2 regions of the Massilia niabensis genome follow, and region 1 is predicted to be linked to the other one. Evidence: predicted binding sites of a transcription regulator. Region 1 holds the regulator's gene; the other holds the start of a gene.
What was found. The regulator sigma-54, encoded in region 1, starts transcription at its own class of promoters, with help from an activator protein. The targets are predictions, from matches to a motif close to TGGCANGNAANCTGCTTT.
Positions count from the first base shown of each region.

Region 1 (7,317 bases):
CTGTCGCTGTCGGCCTCGGCCGAGAAGGCCGATTCGCTCAAGCAGGCCGTCATCGAATTCGATACGGCCGACCTGGACGAGGTCACGCAGACGCGCATCCTGACGGGCAACGTCATCGTCACCCGCGGCACGCTGACGCTGAAATCCGACCGCGCGCTGGTCAAGGAAACGCCGGAAGGCTACATGAGCGTGACGCTGACCTCGAATCCGGGACGCGTGGCGACCTTCCGCCAGAAGCGCGACGGCGGGCCGGACCTGTGGATGGAAGGCCAGGCCGAGCGCATCGAGTACGAAGAGCGCGAAGAAGTGGTGAAGCTGTTCTCGAAAGCGGTCGTGAAGGAACTCGAAAACGGACGCGTCACGAACGAACTCATCGGTCCTTACATCTCCTACGACAACCGGCGCGAAGTGGCCGCCGTGCGCAACGACCCGAGCGGCCAGACGAAAGTCGGCGGCGGGCGCGGCACCCTGATCATCGCGCCCCGTCGTACAGCTCCGGCAGCGGCGCCGGCACAGGCGCAGGCTCCCACACCAGTGCAGGCAGGAAAGAAATAATGAAGGATGTACGCGACAGCAGCACCCTGGTTGTGCGGGGGCTGCAGAAAAGCTACGGCAAGCGCCTGGTCGTGCGCGACGTGTCGCTCGAGGTGGGTTGCGGCGAAGTCGTCGGCCTGCTCGGGCCAAACGGCGCCGGCAAGACGACCTCGTTCTACATGATCGTCGGCCTGGTGCCGTCGGACGCCGGCACCATCGAAATCAACGGCACCGACATTTCCAGCCTGCCGATCCACCGGCGCGCGGTATTGGGACTGTCCTACCTGCCGCAGGAAGCCTCGGTGTTTCGCAAACTGACGGTGGAAGACAACATCCGCGCCGTGCTGGAACTGCAGCGTGACGACAACGGCAAGGCGCTCACCAAAGCCGCGATCAACGAGCGGCTCGACTCCCTGCTGGCCGAACTGCAGATCGAGAAGCTGCGCGAGAACCAGGCGCTGTCGCTGTCGGGCGGCGAGCGGCGCCGGGTCGAGATCGCGCGCGCGCTCGCCACCAACCCGCGTTTCGTGCTGCTCGACGAACCGTTTGCCGGGGTCGACCCGATTGCCGTGATCGAGATCCAGCGCATCGTGCGCTTCCTGAAGGAGCGCGGCATCGGCGTCCTGATCACCGACCACAATGTGCGCGAGACGCTTGGCATCTGTGACCGCGCCTATATCATCAACCAGGGCGCCGTGCTGGCCTCGGGCCGCCCTGACGACATCATCGCCGACGAGTCGGTACGACGCGTCTACCTCGGCGAACACTTCCGCATGTAGTTAAAACGAAGAACCAAGCGGCATCATGAAACAATCCCTGCAACTCCGGACTTCGCAGCACCTGGCGCTGACGCCACAGCTACAGCAGTCGATCCGCCTGCTGCAGCTGTCCACGCTCGAACTGCACCAGGAGATCGAGCAGATCCTCTCCGATAACCCGCTGCTCGAGCGGATCGACGACCCGCTCGACAATTCCGTGCGCCTGCTGGCTGACGGCGCCATCAACGATTCGCCCGTCCAGCAGCCCGATGCGCCGGCGCCGAACGGGGACGAGCCAGCCGCTCCAGGGGAGGCTGGCGAGGCGCTCGATGCCAACGGCGGCGATGTCGAGCGCGGCGAGGCCGATGCCGACTGGGGCGACGCGCCGCGTGCATCCGGCAGCGACGGCGACGACGATGGCCGGCCGCAGCTGGGCGCCATTGGCGTGACGCTGCGCGAGCACCTGTCGGAACAGATCCGGGTAACGGGTGCGAGTACGCGCGACCGCGCGCTGGCCGAACTGGTGATCGACGCCATCGACGACAACGGCTACCTGGAAGAGCAGCTCGACGAGATCCACGCGCGCCTGCCCGAAGAGCTGGAAGTCGATATGGACGAGCTGCGCTGCGCGCTGGCGCTGGTGCAAAGCCTCGATCCGGTCGGCGTCGGCGCACGCAGCGCCAGCGAGTGCCTGGCGCTGCAGATCCGGCAGATGCCGGGCGTGCCGCTGGTGACCCGGCGCATGGCCCTGAAAATCGTCGAGGGCTATCTGACCTGGTTCGCCCAGCGCGAATTCAACAAGCTGAAAAAGGCGCTCGACTGCGACGACGAAGACCTGCGCGAAGCGCAAGCCGTGATCCGCCAGTGCAATCCGCACCCGGGCGCGGCCTTTGCGTCGAGCACCTCGGACTACGTGGTTCCGGACGTTATTGTCCGCAAGACCGGGTCCGGCTGGAGCGTAATGCTGAACCACGAAGTCATGCCGCGCCTGCGCGTGAACAACGTCTACGCGGCCCTGCTCAAGCAGGGCAAGGGCGAAGGCCAGATGAGCGCGCAACTGCAGGAAGCGAAGTGGTTAATTAAAAATATGCGCCAGCGTTTCGACACGATCCTGCGCGTTTCGCAGGCCATCGTCGAGCGTCAGCGCAACTTTTTCAGCCATGGCGCGGTTGCCATGCGTCCCCTTGTGCTCCGCGAGATTGCTGATACACTAGGCCTACACGAGAGCACGATTTCTCGCGTGACAACTCAGAAATTCATGCTGACCCCGCACGGCATGTTTGAGCTGAAGTATTTCTTCGGAAGCCACGTCGCCACCGAAGCGGGGGGCGAAGCCTCTTCGACGGCGATCCGGGCGCTCATTGCGCAACTGACAGGAGCAGAGGACCCCAGGAACCCATTATCCGACAGCAAGATCGCGGAAATGCTCGGTGAACAAGGCATGGTCATCGCGCGCCGCACGGTTGCAAAATATCGTGAGGCCCTCAAGATCCCTCCGGTCAGTCTCCGCAAATCCTTGTAACAACGGCAGCCATGCGCGACCCAAGCGTGCTGCGTCAGCCGTTTCTTTTTCAAAGGAGTGTGTATGAATCTCACTATCAGCGGTCACCACCTCGACGTTACCCCTGCCATCCGTGAATACGTACAGAACAAGCTGGAACGCATCACGCGCCATTTCGATCAAGTGATCGACTCCCACGTCATCCTCGCCATCGATAACCTCACTGAAAAAGACAAAAGGCAGAAAGCCGAGATCAACCTGCGCCTTTCCGGCAAGATGGTGCACGTGGAAAGTGTGGCGCAAGACCTGTATGCCGCGATCGACCTGCTCATGGACAGGCTGGATCGCCAGGTGATGAAGTACAAGACCATCCTGCAAAACCATAGTCACGAGGCGCTCAAGCGCCGTCCTGAAGGCGGAGAGGCTGTTGCTGTCTGATCGGCAACGAAGCACCGTCTGAACGAGGGCGCCGAAGGGCGCCCTTTTCAATTGTGGAACCGGCGCAGCGGCTTGGGTAAAATGCATGCCTCTTCAACCATCTTGCCCGCCATGACCGACCATGTCCTGACCCGCGTTGCCAACGGCACCGGCGTGATTACCCTCGACCGGCCCAAGGCCCTCAATTCGCTGTCGCTCGCCATGGTGCGGCGCCTGACCGAGACCCTGCTGGCCTGGCGCGACGACGCATCCGTCGACGCCGTCGTGATCACCAGCAGCAGCGAAAAAGCCCTGTGCGCGGGCGGCGACATCCGCTTCTTCCACGAGGCCGGCCACGCAAGCCCGACGGGCGGCAGCGCGCTGCTAGAAGATTTCTTCACCGAAGAATATGCGCTGAACCACCTGATCCACTTCTACCCGAAACCGTATATCTCGCTGATGGATGGGGTCGTGATGGGCGGCGGCATGGGCATCGCCCAGGGTGGACCGGAGACGGGCCTGCGCATCGCCACGGATCGCACCAGGATGGCGATGCCGGAAGTGAACATCGGCCTGTTCCCCGACGTCGGCGGCAGCCATTTCCTGTCGCATGCCCCTGGGCAGCTGGGCAACTACCTGGGCTTGACGGGCCTGACGATCGGCGCGGCCGATGCGCTGTATGTCGGGCTGGCGGACCTGTTCGTGCCGGGCGCGCAGCTGGGCGAACTGAACGCGCTGATCGATACCACGCCGGGCGCGCAACTGGTGGCGGCGATCCGCGCATTCGGCGCGCAGTGTGCGGGTAAGGCAGGCCCGAGTGCACTGGAAGGCGCGCGCAGTGCGATCGATGCGCATTTCAGCGCCGGGTCGGTCGCGGCGATCATGGCTTCCCTTGAAAACGACGGCACCCCGTTCGCGCAAAAGGCCCTGGCGGCGATGCGCCAGCGCTCGCCGCTATTGATGAGCGTGACGCATGAAATGCTGCTGCGCGGGGCCGCGCTCGGCGTGGCCGACTGCCTGCGCATGGAACGCTCGCTGGTGCGCCGCAATTTCGAACATGGCGAAGTGTTGGAAGGCGTGCGCGCGCTGGTGATCGACAAGGACAACGCGCCGCAGTGGAACCCGCCGACGCTGGGCGAGGTGACGCCCGGGATGGTGGAACGCTTCTTCGAGCCGGTGTGGCCGGCCCACGCGCATCCGCTGAAGCATCTGGACTGAACGGGTGGGCTCAAGAGCGGTTCGCCGCCCGGCCCACCCTGTGAAATTCAAAAGGACTGTTCCCGATGCCGCAGCACCACGCGCTCTGACTCGCCAAAATACGCCGCCAGCCGCTCGGCCATGTACACCGAGCGATGCTGTCCGCCGGTGCAGCCGACGGCCACGGTGAGGTAGCTGCGGTTGTCGGTCTTGAACGAGGGCAGCCATTTCTCGACGAACTGGCGGATATCGTTCAGCATTTCGCCGGCACTCGGCTGGGCGTCGAGGAAGGCGATCACCGGTGCATCGCGGCCGGTGAGCGGGCGCAGTGTGTGGTCGTAATACGGATTCGGGATGGCGCGCACGTCGAACACGAAGTCGGCGTCGAGCGGCACGCCGACCTTGAAGGCGAAGGACTCGAAGAACAGCGTCAGCGGCGCATGCTGGACCTCGGCCAGCTCCTTGATCCAGCCGCGCAGCTTGTTGGCCGACGCCTCCGAGGTGTCGATCACGTGGCCCAGCTGTTCGAACGGCGCCAGGCGCTCGCGCTCTTCGGCAATGCATTCGATCAGGGTGCGGCGCGATGCCGGATTTTCGCCGGGACGCAGCTCGTGCGACAGCGGGTGGCTGCGGCGCGTTTCCGAGAAGCGCGCCACGAGCGAATGGGTGCTCGAGGTCAGGAACATGACCTTCAGCTCATGCCCTTCGTCTTTCAGCTTGCGTATGGTCAGCGGCAGTTCGGTCAGCGACTCGGACGAGCGGGCATCGACGGCAATGGCCAGTTTGTCCGTGCCCTGGCTGGAGACGGCCTTGACAACATGCGGTAGCAAGCCCGGCGGCAGGTTGTCGACGCAGTAGTAGCCTGCGTCTTCCAGGACGTTCAAGGCCACGGATTTACCCGAGCCGGAGATACCGGTAATAAGAACGATGTGCATGGCCCGATGATACCGCAACAGCATGGGGCTTGTCGCGGTCAGCGTGCTGGCACGGGGCACGATCGGCGTAAATACGTTCCGATGGCGCGAGATAGCGGGGAATGTCGGGGCTGCTATTGGCGGGGCTTGTGGAACGCGTGGACTTGGCCGGTGTGCTGTTCACGGCGTCTGCATCGACCGGGTACGGCGCCAAAGGACGTAGGGTGGTCGGCTCTACCCGGACGCTTGGTCAGCCGCAACGTTTCGCGCCGCCCACGCGTTCAACCAGCTGCAGAACAATCGCGTCGCCTCACATGTACGTTGAACGCGTGGGCGGCGCCAGCGTTGCGGGCAGATCAAAGCCCCGGGTGGAGCCGACCACCCTACACGCCCTCAATCCGCGCTCATGGCCTGCCGTTGCCGCTCCATGAACTCCTGCAGCGTATCGATCCCGCGCAGTTGCAGGATCGTGTTGCGCACCGCGGCTTCGAGCAGCACGGCGATGTTGCGGCCGGCTGCGACCGGGATCACGACCTTGCGGATCGGCAGGCCCAGCACTTCCTCGGTCGGGAAGTGGAAGGGCAGGCGCTCGACTTCTTCGTCGAGCACGCCGCGCTTGACCAGGTGGACGATGAGTTTCAGGCGCATCTTGCGGCGCACCGCCGTCTCGCCGAAGATCGCCTTGATGTCGAGCAGGCCGAGGCCGCGCACCTCGAGCAGGTTTTGCAGCAGCGGCGGGCAGCGCCCTTCGATCATGTTCGGTGCGATGCGCGAGAATTCCACGGCGTCGTCGGCCACCAGGCCGTGCGAGCGCGAAATCAGTTCCAGGCCCAGCTCGCTCTTGCCCAGGCCCGAGTCGCCGGTGATCAGGACGCCCACGCCCAGCACGTCCATGAAGACGCCGTGCATGATGACGCGCTGCGCCAGCTTTTTGGAGAGATACACGCGCAGGAAGTCGATCACCTGCGCCGCCGGCAGCGGGGTCGAGAACAGCGGGATGTTCTGCTCGTCGCAGATGGCGAGGATGTCGGGCGGGGTTTCCAGGCCCTGGGCGATGATCAGCGCCGGCGGGCCGCCGCCGATCAGTTCGCCGATGACGTGGCTGCGCGAACTCGATTTCAGGCGGTGGTAGTAATTCAGTTCCTGGTGCCCGAAGACCTGGATGCGGCCCGGGTGGATCAGGTTCAGGTGGCCGACCTGGTCGGCGGCCGAGGCGACGTCGCCCGAGATCAGGCGCTCGCCGCCGGGAAAGCCGGCGAACCAGCCGAGTTGCAGGCTGTCGCGGTTATCGTCGTACAGCCGTTGGATGGTGAGCGGAGTTTGCAGCATGCTGCAATATTACCCCATGGCTTGCAAGCTGGGTTGCCAGTTGATAATACGTTCATGGATCGAGCGCGGGTCCGGATCGGTGGCCAGCGCCGTGCGGATTGCCTCGTCCGAAAACAGCTCCGCGATTTCCGACAGGATTTCAAGGTGCTGCTGGGTCACGTGGTCCGGGATCAGGAGGAAGAATAGCAGGTTGACCGGCTGGCCGTCAGGCGACTCGAACGGAATCGGGTCGGCCAGGCGCACAAAGGCGGCGATCGGCTGCTTCAGGCTCTTGCTGCCCTTGATGCGTCCGTGCGGGACGGCCACCCCATGTCCAAGGCCGGTCGAACCGAGGCGCTCGCGCGCGAACAGGTTTTCGGACACGGTCGAACGCGCGATGCCGCAGTTGTTCTCGAAAATCAGTCCGGCCTGTTCGAAGGCGCGCTTCTTGCTCGACACTTCGATGTCGAGCTGGACGTTTTCAAGCGAAAGAATTTTGCTGAGGTTGGTCATAACACGCTTCTAATGTTGCGGCGCGGACGCCGACTTGCGGTGCGGAATTATATGCCTGTTTTCCGGCCATGTAATTCGCTTTCGCGTCGGTATCCTACCCCCGTCATCGGCTGCTTTGGAACCCGCGCCGAACGATACGTCGGCGGCTGTTTGCGCTTGCGCAAGGGTTCACGCA
Region 1 is NZ_JBHSMU010000008.1:88,035-95,351, forward strand. It holds gene lptA (lipopolysaccharide transport periplasmic protein LptA) at 1-555, shown strand, start outside; gene lptB (LPS export ABC transporter ATP-binding protein) at 555-1,313, shown strand; gene ACFPN5_RS07345 (RNA polymerase factor sigma-54) at 1,339-2,814, shown strand; gene hpf (ribosome hibernation-promoting factor, HPF/YfiA family) at 2,878-3,231, shown strand; gene ACFPN5_RS07355 (enoyl-CoA hydratase/isomerase family protein) at 3,343-4,428, shown strand; gene rapZ (RNase adapter RapZ) at 4,476-5,342, opposite strand; gene hprK (HPr(Ser) kinase/phosphatase) at 5,715-6,650, opposite strand; gene ACFPN5_RS07370 (PTS sugar transporter subunit IIA) at 6,660-7,142, opposite strand.

Region 2 (7,317 bases), on a different contig from region 1:
GACGGACTGACGCGCACGATCACCGCCATCAAGCCCTCGGTCGTCGGTGTGGGCACCTTCCTCAAGACCCGCAGCCCGTCGGTCATGTTTACGGGTACCGGTTTTGCCGTCGGCGATGGGCTCTCCATCATCACGAATGCGCACGTGGTGCCGGCCGTGCTCGACGGCGCGAAGATGGAAGAGCTGGGCGTGGTGGTCGGCGCTGGCCGCGAGTTCAGCTTCCGCCCGGCGCGCCTGGTGGCGCTCGACCGCGGGCGCGACCTGGCGCACCTGCGCTTGACTAGCGGGGCGCCGCTGCCGGCGCTGGCGCTGGGCGATTCGCGCGCCGCGCTCGAAGGGCAGGCGCTGGCGTTTACCGGCTTTCCCCTCGGGATGGTGCTGGGACTGAACCATGTCACGCACCGCGCGATGCTGTCGGCGGTGACGCCGATCGTCATCCCGTCGATGAGTTCGCGCGGGCTCGATGCGCGCGCCATCACGCAGCTGCAGCGCGACCCCCTCAAGATCTTCCAGCTCGACGGCACGGCCTATCCCGGCAACAGCGGCAGCCCCGTGTACGACCCGGAGACCGGCGCCGTGCTCGGGGTGATCAATATGGTGTTCGTCAAGGGACTGAAGGAAAACGCGATTAGCAGTCCCAGCGGCATCAGCTATGCGATCCCGGTTCAGTACGTGCAGGAGCTGTTGCAGCGAAAGTAAAAAAATGAAATATTTCAATCGTGCACGCCTTATTGGCTCCCATGATTACGATACAATACGCCGGTTTGATGGCTAAATAACAATTTTTAATTTGCAATAACAACAGTTTGGCGATGCCGCCACTGCTTGTCGTGAAGGGGAATGAAGTGAGCAAGATCATGACGAATCTGACGAAACTGGCCCTGGCTTCGGCCTGTGCCCTGACCTTGTCCGGCTGCGCAGTGTGGGACAAGTTCCGGTCGCCGTCGCAGTCGGCCGTGTCGATGGCGGGCGTGGTACCAGCCGACTACCTGATTGGCCCGGGCGATGCCGTCAATATCATCGTCTGGCGCAATCCGGAAGTGTCGATGTCGGTGCCGGTCCGCCCGGACGGCAAGATCACGACCCCGCTGGTCGAAGACCTGCCGGCGGCGGGGAAAACCTCGACCGAGCTGGCGCGTGATATCGAAAAGGCACTGGCAAAGTTCATCCAGCAACCGGTCGTGACCGTCGTCGTCACCGGTTTCGTCGGCAACTACGGCGAGCAGATCCGCGTGATCGGCCAGGCCGCCAAGCCGCAAGCCCTGCCGTACCGCCGCGACATGTCGCTGATGGACGTCCTGATCGCCGTCGGCGGCGTCACCGAGTTCGCCTCGGGCAATCGCGCCAGCATCATCCGCACGGTCGATGGCCGGCAGCAAAAGCTGAATGTGCGCCTTGACGACCTGATCAAGGATGGCGACATCTCGGCCAACATGCCGATGCGCCCGGGCGACATCCTGGTGATCCCGGAGAGCTTCTTCTAAACCTCGATACTGTCGGGTTTTCTTACAACGGCGCCTCAGGGCGCCGTTTGTCATTGAAGGGCCCCTGGTTGATACCTGCAATCCTGCCGGCGGCACGCGCTCCGGCTGCGCACGCGCTGCTGTATATATGCACTGCCACCGGCGCGTGGCGCCAACAGGGCCACCATGCCACCTGCTTCAGCAAACCTTCATGTCGCCGCGGGCACGCGCCGGACTGTCAGGCGCGTGCTGCCGAGGGTGGCGTAGGAGCGTTCTTACAAAGCCACGGGAGGATTTTGTAGGAGCAACATTGTTAACTATTTCTTATAATAAAACAAAGATTCCTAAGAACATTGTAATAGAAAAATATGCTGTCGATATACTTTACAAGGGCATTGATCGGGGTCTAGATGCGTGCATTAAGTATCTGATTTTTAAAGAAAATCAAAAGCTGGCACAGCGCTTGCTAATAGGTGAGTGTGTTTGCCCAACCGATCAACTCCACTGAGGAATAGAATCATGAACTTTATGAAGAAACTGGCTTGCGCCGCCGCTGTTGCAATGTCCTTCGCTGGTGCCGCTAACGCGGAAGTCGTGCTGAACGACTGGGTCTTCAATCCAGGCGGTACCGGCTATGCAAACGGCCAGGAAGTCAATGAATACCTGGACGTGAACGGCAACGCCTTCATCCAGCTGACCCCAACCGGCGGCTCGAGCTTCACCTTCACCGAACACGCTGTGTTCAACATCGTCCAGGCTGACAGCAACGGCCAGCTGTTCCCAGTGAACTTCCCAGGCGGCAACATCAGCGCAACCTTCGAAGCGACCGGTCGCGGTAACTTCAGCGGCGCCTTCACCTTCACCGGTGGCACCATCCGCATGTACCAGAACCCGACCAATGGCCAGTACGGCACTGAGGCCGGCATCTACGGCGCGAACCTGGGCAACGAGATCGCTTCGTTCAACGTGCTGGCCGGCGGCGGGGGCGAAGTCGATGCAAGCGGCTCCCCAGTCAACAACGGTCAAGTGACCGTGCTGGCACAAGCCACCCAGATGGACGCTGGTTACTTCTTCCGTGGCAATGGCCAGGACCTGTCGCTGGAAGACATCATGGCCTTCGCCTTCACCAATGCCAACACCGTCGGTGAGCCGACCGCCCGCCTGGTGAACGAAGTCGCTTGCCAATACGCAGGCTTTACCGGCAACGGTTGCAACGGCAGCGCCTACGGCAACACCCCTGGCGCGTTCTTCGTCTCGAACAACGGCCAGTTCAAGCTGGCTGAAGTTCCAGAGCCAGGTTCGCTGGCCCTGTTCGGTATCGCGATGCTGGGTGCTGGCGTTGTCAGCCGCAAGCGCGCCAAGAAGGCCTGATTCGCCTCCTGAACGCAGTAGAGTTGGATGAAAAGAGCGGGCTTGCCCGCTCTTTTTCTTTGGCCGCTCGGTTTTGCGTATGGTTATGCCATAGCAAATAGGAATCGGTTTTCTTTACAGTCGAGTTCGCTTAGCATGAATAAAAATTATTAAGTCGTTGATTTTTAAGTACTTTACATAGCTGGCACGATGATTGCTTATATCTAAGCAGAACGCCCACTTGATCAACCTTAATAAAGAATCCTAATCATGAAATTCCTGAAAAAACTCGCTTGCGCTACCGCTGTTGCAATGTCCTTCGCTGGCGCCGCCAGCGCGGAAGTCGTGCTGAACGACTGGGTCTTCAATCCAGCCGGTACCGGCTTCGCAAACGGCCAGGAAATCAACGAATACCTGGACGTGAACGGCAATGCCTTCATCCAGCTGACCCCAACCGGCGGCTCGAGCTTCACCTTCACCGAACACGCTGTGTTCAACATCGTCCAGGCTGACAGCAACGGCCAGCTGTTCCCAGTGAACTTCCCAGGCGGCAACATCAGCGCAACCTTCGAAGCCACCGGTCGCGGTAACTTCAGCGGCGCCTTCACCTTCACCGGTGGCACCATCCGCATGTACCAGAATCCGACCAACGGCCAGTACGGCACCACCGCTGGCGTGTACGGCGCTAACCTGGGCAACGAGATCGCCTCGTTCAACGTGCTGGCCGGCGGCGGCGGTGAAGTCGATGCAAGCGGCTCGCCAGTGAACAACGGCCAGGTCAGCGTGCTGGCAGAAGTCACCAGCATGGACGCTGGTTACTTCTTCCGCGGCAACGGCAATGACCTGTCGCTGGAAGACATCATGGCCTTCGCCTTCACCAACGCCAACACCGTCGGCGAGCCGACCAACCGTCTGGTGAGCGAAGTTGCTTGCCAATACGCCGGCTTCACTGGCGCCGGCTGCAACGGCACCGCCTACGGCAACACCGCCGGCGCGTTCTTCGTCTCGAACAACGGCCAGTTCAAGCTGGCTGAAGTTCCAGAGCCAGGTTCGCTGGCCCTGTTCGGCATCGCGATGCTGGGTGCTGGCGTCATCAGCCGCAAGCGCGCCAAGCAGGCTTAATTGCCTCCTGAACGCAGTATAGTTGGATGAAAAGAGCGGGCTTGCCCGCTCTTTTTTATTGGCTGTCCGGTTTCAGGCCGGGATCCAAAATGAAAAAGCGGCGGCGACCTCGATGGTCGCCGCCGCTTCTTTTTCTGGGCGGATCGCTTGCCCTGACTGCGTCAGCGCTTCATCAGTTCGGCCAGCGGCCGGCGCACCGAGCGCGCGTCGGGGGCAGGGCCGTAGCCGAGGCGTCCCATGTACACCGGGAACAGGTCATCGTTGAAGATCAGCGCCTCGGTCTGGCCTTGCAATGCCCGGGCGGCGGCTTCCAGCTTCGGCTCGGCCGTGAAACGCGTGCCTTCGCGCGCGTATTTCGAAAAAATCAGGGGCGTCATTTCCGGCTGCATGTACAGCCCGAGCGTGGTCATGGTCAGCCAGAAGCGCTGCAGGGCGCGGCCGGCGGCCACGTAATCGTCGATCGACTGCGGCGCGCGATGGGCCTTGAGCACGAAGTGGGCGGCGCAGGCCAGGCCGGGCGCCAGGTCCATCTGCAGGCGCGGCGCCCAGGTGCCCATCAGCGTGTTGACGGTGGCCATGCGGCGCCAGCTCACCATCGCCCATTTCATCAGGTGCAGGGTCATCGTGTCGACGCCGAGCGCACCGGCCGGTACCTTGTCCGGGCTGTGCCTGCGGTTTTCCCAGTCGATGATGCTGCGGTGCGTCTCGAAGGCCTCGGGCATCGTCAAGCGCAGCCGGGCATTATTGAACATCAGCCTGGCGGCCTGCCATTTCTGGTCGCGGGTTTCCAGCCAGGTGAGGGAATAGTCGGGCGCCACGGTCGACGCCAGCACGCGCTTGTGCTCGGCGGTGAGCGGCGTGGTGCGCATCGGCCGGCGCTGTACCGTGCGCTTGTCGATGACGTCGATCAGGGGGCTGCGCGCCACGCCGGGGTCGGCGGCGAAGCGCACGTCGAACACCGGGTGCGTCTCGCGCTCGCCCGCGCGGCGCTGGGCGTCGGCGCGCAGCCCCTGGCCGCTGGCGGCAATCGCGATGGTCTCGAGCAGGGTGCCGAAGGCGATCTGGCTCGGATGGCCGTCGAGGTCGTAGACGCAATGGTCGCGCGTGTCGTAGGCATGCACGGCAAGGTGGTCGGGCGCGACAATCTCGAAGCGCCAGGTCTGCATGTTGTCGCCGCTGGGCGCCCAGCGCGCCAGCTCCAGGATCTGTTCGATCTGTGTACTCATCGTGTTGCTCCCGCAGCGGCCAGGTCGGCAGCGGCCAGGTCTTTGGCCAGCTGCTTCTTGCCGATCTTGATCATCAGGCGATGCAAGGGGTTGCGATTGCCGCCCGGGCGCCAGGTGCGCACCAGCTTGTTACGGTAGGCATCGAACTGGATGCCCCAGGGGGCTGCCAGCACGCGTCCGCGGCCGAGCAGGATCTTGAGTGCCTCGGTACCCATCACGCCGGCGCACAGCTGGCAGGCCATGATGGTCGAGGGACCGCGGCGCTCGACGAAATTGACGGCCTCGGGCAGCACCAGGTAGGGGCGGTGCAGCCCGGCCGGCGCCAGGCCGACGACGAAGTGGACGGCCTTGTCCGTTTCCGGCAGGTCGCCCCACTGGAAGTATTCCTCGAACGTCATTTGTCCCGGCAGGAAGTTAAGCAGCGCCGCGCCCATGCCGAGCGGGGCGACAGTACTGGCCGGAATGCCGAGCCGGGCGCACAGCGCAAAGGTTTTCTGGCGGATCTCGAAAGCGAAGAAATCGAGCGCGTCGACATACATGTCGGCGCCCTCCAGGAAGGCGTTCAGGTTGGCGTCGTTGATACCCTGGTCGAACACCTCGACTTCGCACTCGGGATTGACGTCGAGCAGCATGCGGCGGATGACCTCGACCTTGGGCTGGCCCAGGGTGGACACCATCGCGCCGACCTGGCGATTGAAGTTCGGGACATCGAAGGTGTCGAAATCGGCAATTCGGAATTTGGTAATGCCGAGCCGGGCCAGGGTGAGCGCATGCACGCCGCCGACCCCGCCGCCGCCCGCGATCGCAACCCGCTTGTTTCGCAACCGCGCCTGCTCCTCTCGGGTTACCCAGCCAATATTTCGAGAAAAAGCCTGCTCATAGCGAAAAGGAGTGGTCATGTGATGAAGCGGTAAAGCGGTGGGAAATGAAGCGCCATCCATGTGCACCATGGCGATGCGCGGTCCTGCTGCGCAATCGGATATTGCCTGGTGCACCAGCCTGGCGCGTTGTTTTGATGCGCCGGAGCGGGACCCCGGCGTCGGGAAGTGTTACGCAACCTGCTGTTCGTCGATGCGGCGCAGGCGGTTGATAATACCTTGCTCTTCGCGTGCCGAGAAAAAATAGGGGTAAAACGAGCGTTCGGTCGTGGTTTCGCTGAACGTGCCGCCGAATTTTTTGATCTGCTCGGTGACGTAGGACAGCTCGATCCGCAGCAGATACGCCGGCGCATTCACGCGCGGGTTTTCCTTCAAATCGCCTTCGCGTTTGAATCCGAGCATGTGCTCGTAAAAGCGCCGATGGCGCGGATTGACTTCGATGACGATATCGGTGCAGTCGTGGATATCGCGGGCGTAAATGACAGCGAGGTGAAACAGGTTGGCCAGCGAGGTTTTGGAGCGGACCGTCGGGTCAAATGCGAGCTTCGTGAATTCGCACAGCTTCGCCCCGCGTGCGCGTTGCGCGTCGAGTTCGTCCTTGAAAATCTGATCGGCCATCAGGCCGATCGGCGAGTCGATACCGAGCGTCAGGGTGCCTACCACTTCGCCTTTATCAGTGGCGGTCAGGGTAATGCGATTGGGATCGTCGCTGAACTGGTGCGAGCCAGCATAGCCGCGCCAAGCATACATCTTGTTGACCAGCATGCTGGCCGAATTGCGTCCTTTTGCCGTATCGGTAAGCCGGATTCCGTATGAATCTTGGTTCACGATAACATCCTCTAATTCTGAGTTCGCTAGTTTATCGCGATCCTCTGACACATGAGCGTTCGATAGAAATTCGGTGGAATGCTCTTCACGTTCCTGCAAATCGTCGGGATTCGTCATCGCGGCACACCCTCGTTCTGACGCGCCGCCTTGCGCAGACGGCGCCTTTTGGCATTTGCCGCACTCTATTCGCCAGGGCGAAAGGTGCGGTCCTCTTGGTTTTTTATGTCCTACAGATAGTAGACGGTTATAAAGTTTTAAGCAACGAACGCGCATCTTCCAGCTGAGCGAATGAACGGTTTTGCGCCAGCAGCGTTTCAAGCTCCTTGCGCGCGCCATTCTTGTCCCCGGATTTATGCAGGCCGACCGCCACGTGATAACGGATTTCAGGCGACGCCGGCGTTCCCGCCAGGGCTTTTTGCAACAGTGGCAGTCCGCGCGCGGTATTACCCT
Region 2 is NZ_JBHSMU010000009.1:509,959-517,275, forward strand. It holds gene ACFPN5_RS10430 (S1 family peptidase) at 1-699, shown strand, start outside; gene ACFPN5_RS10435 (XrtA/PEP-CTERM system exopolysaccharide export protein) at 813-1,484, shown strand; gene pepA (flocculation-associated PEP-CTERM protein PepA) at 1,983-2,834, shown strand; gene pepA (flocculation-associated PEP-CTERM protein PepA) at 3,084-3,935, shown strand; gene ACFPN5_RS10450 (nitroreductase family protein) at 4,097-5,161, opposite strand; gene ACFPN5_RS10455 (ThiF family adenylyltransferase) at 5,158-6,111, opposite strand; gene ACFPN5_RS10460 (N-acyl amino acid synthase FeeM domain-containing protein) at 6,211-6,984, opposite strand; gene prsT (XrtA/PEP-CTERM system TPR-repeat protein PrsT) at 7,112-7,317, opposite strand, start outside.
Region 2: the regulator sigma-54 is predicted to act here: its motif matches at 3,017-3,034, upstream of pepA (flocculation-associated PEP-CTERM protein PepA).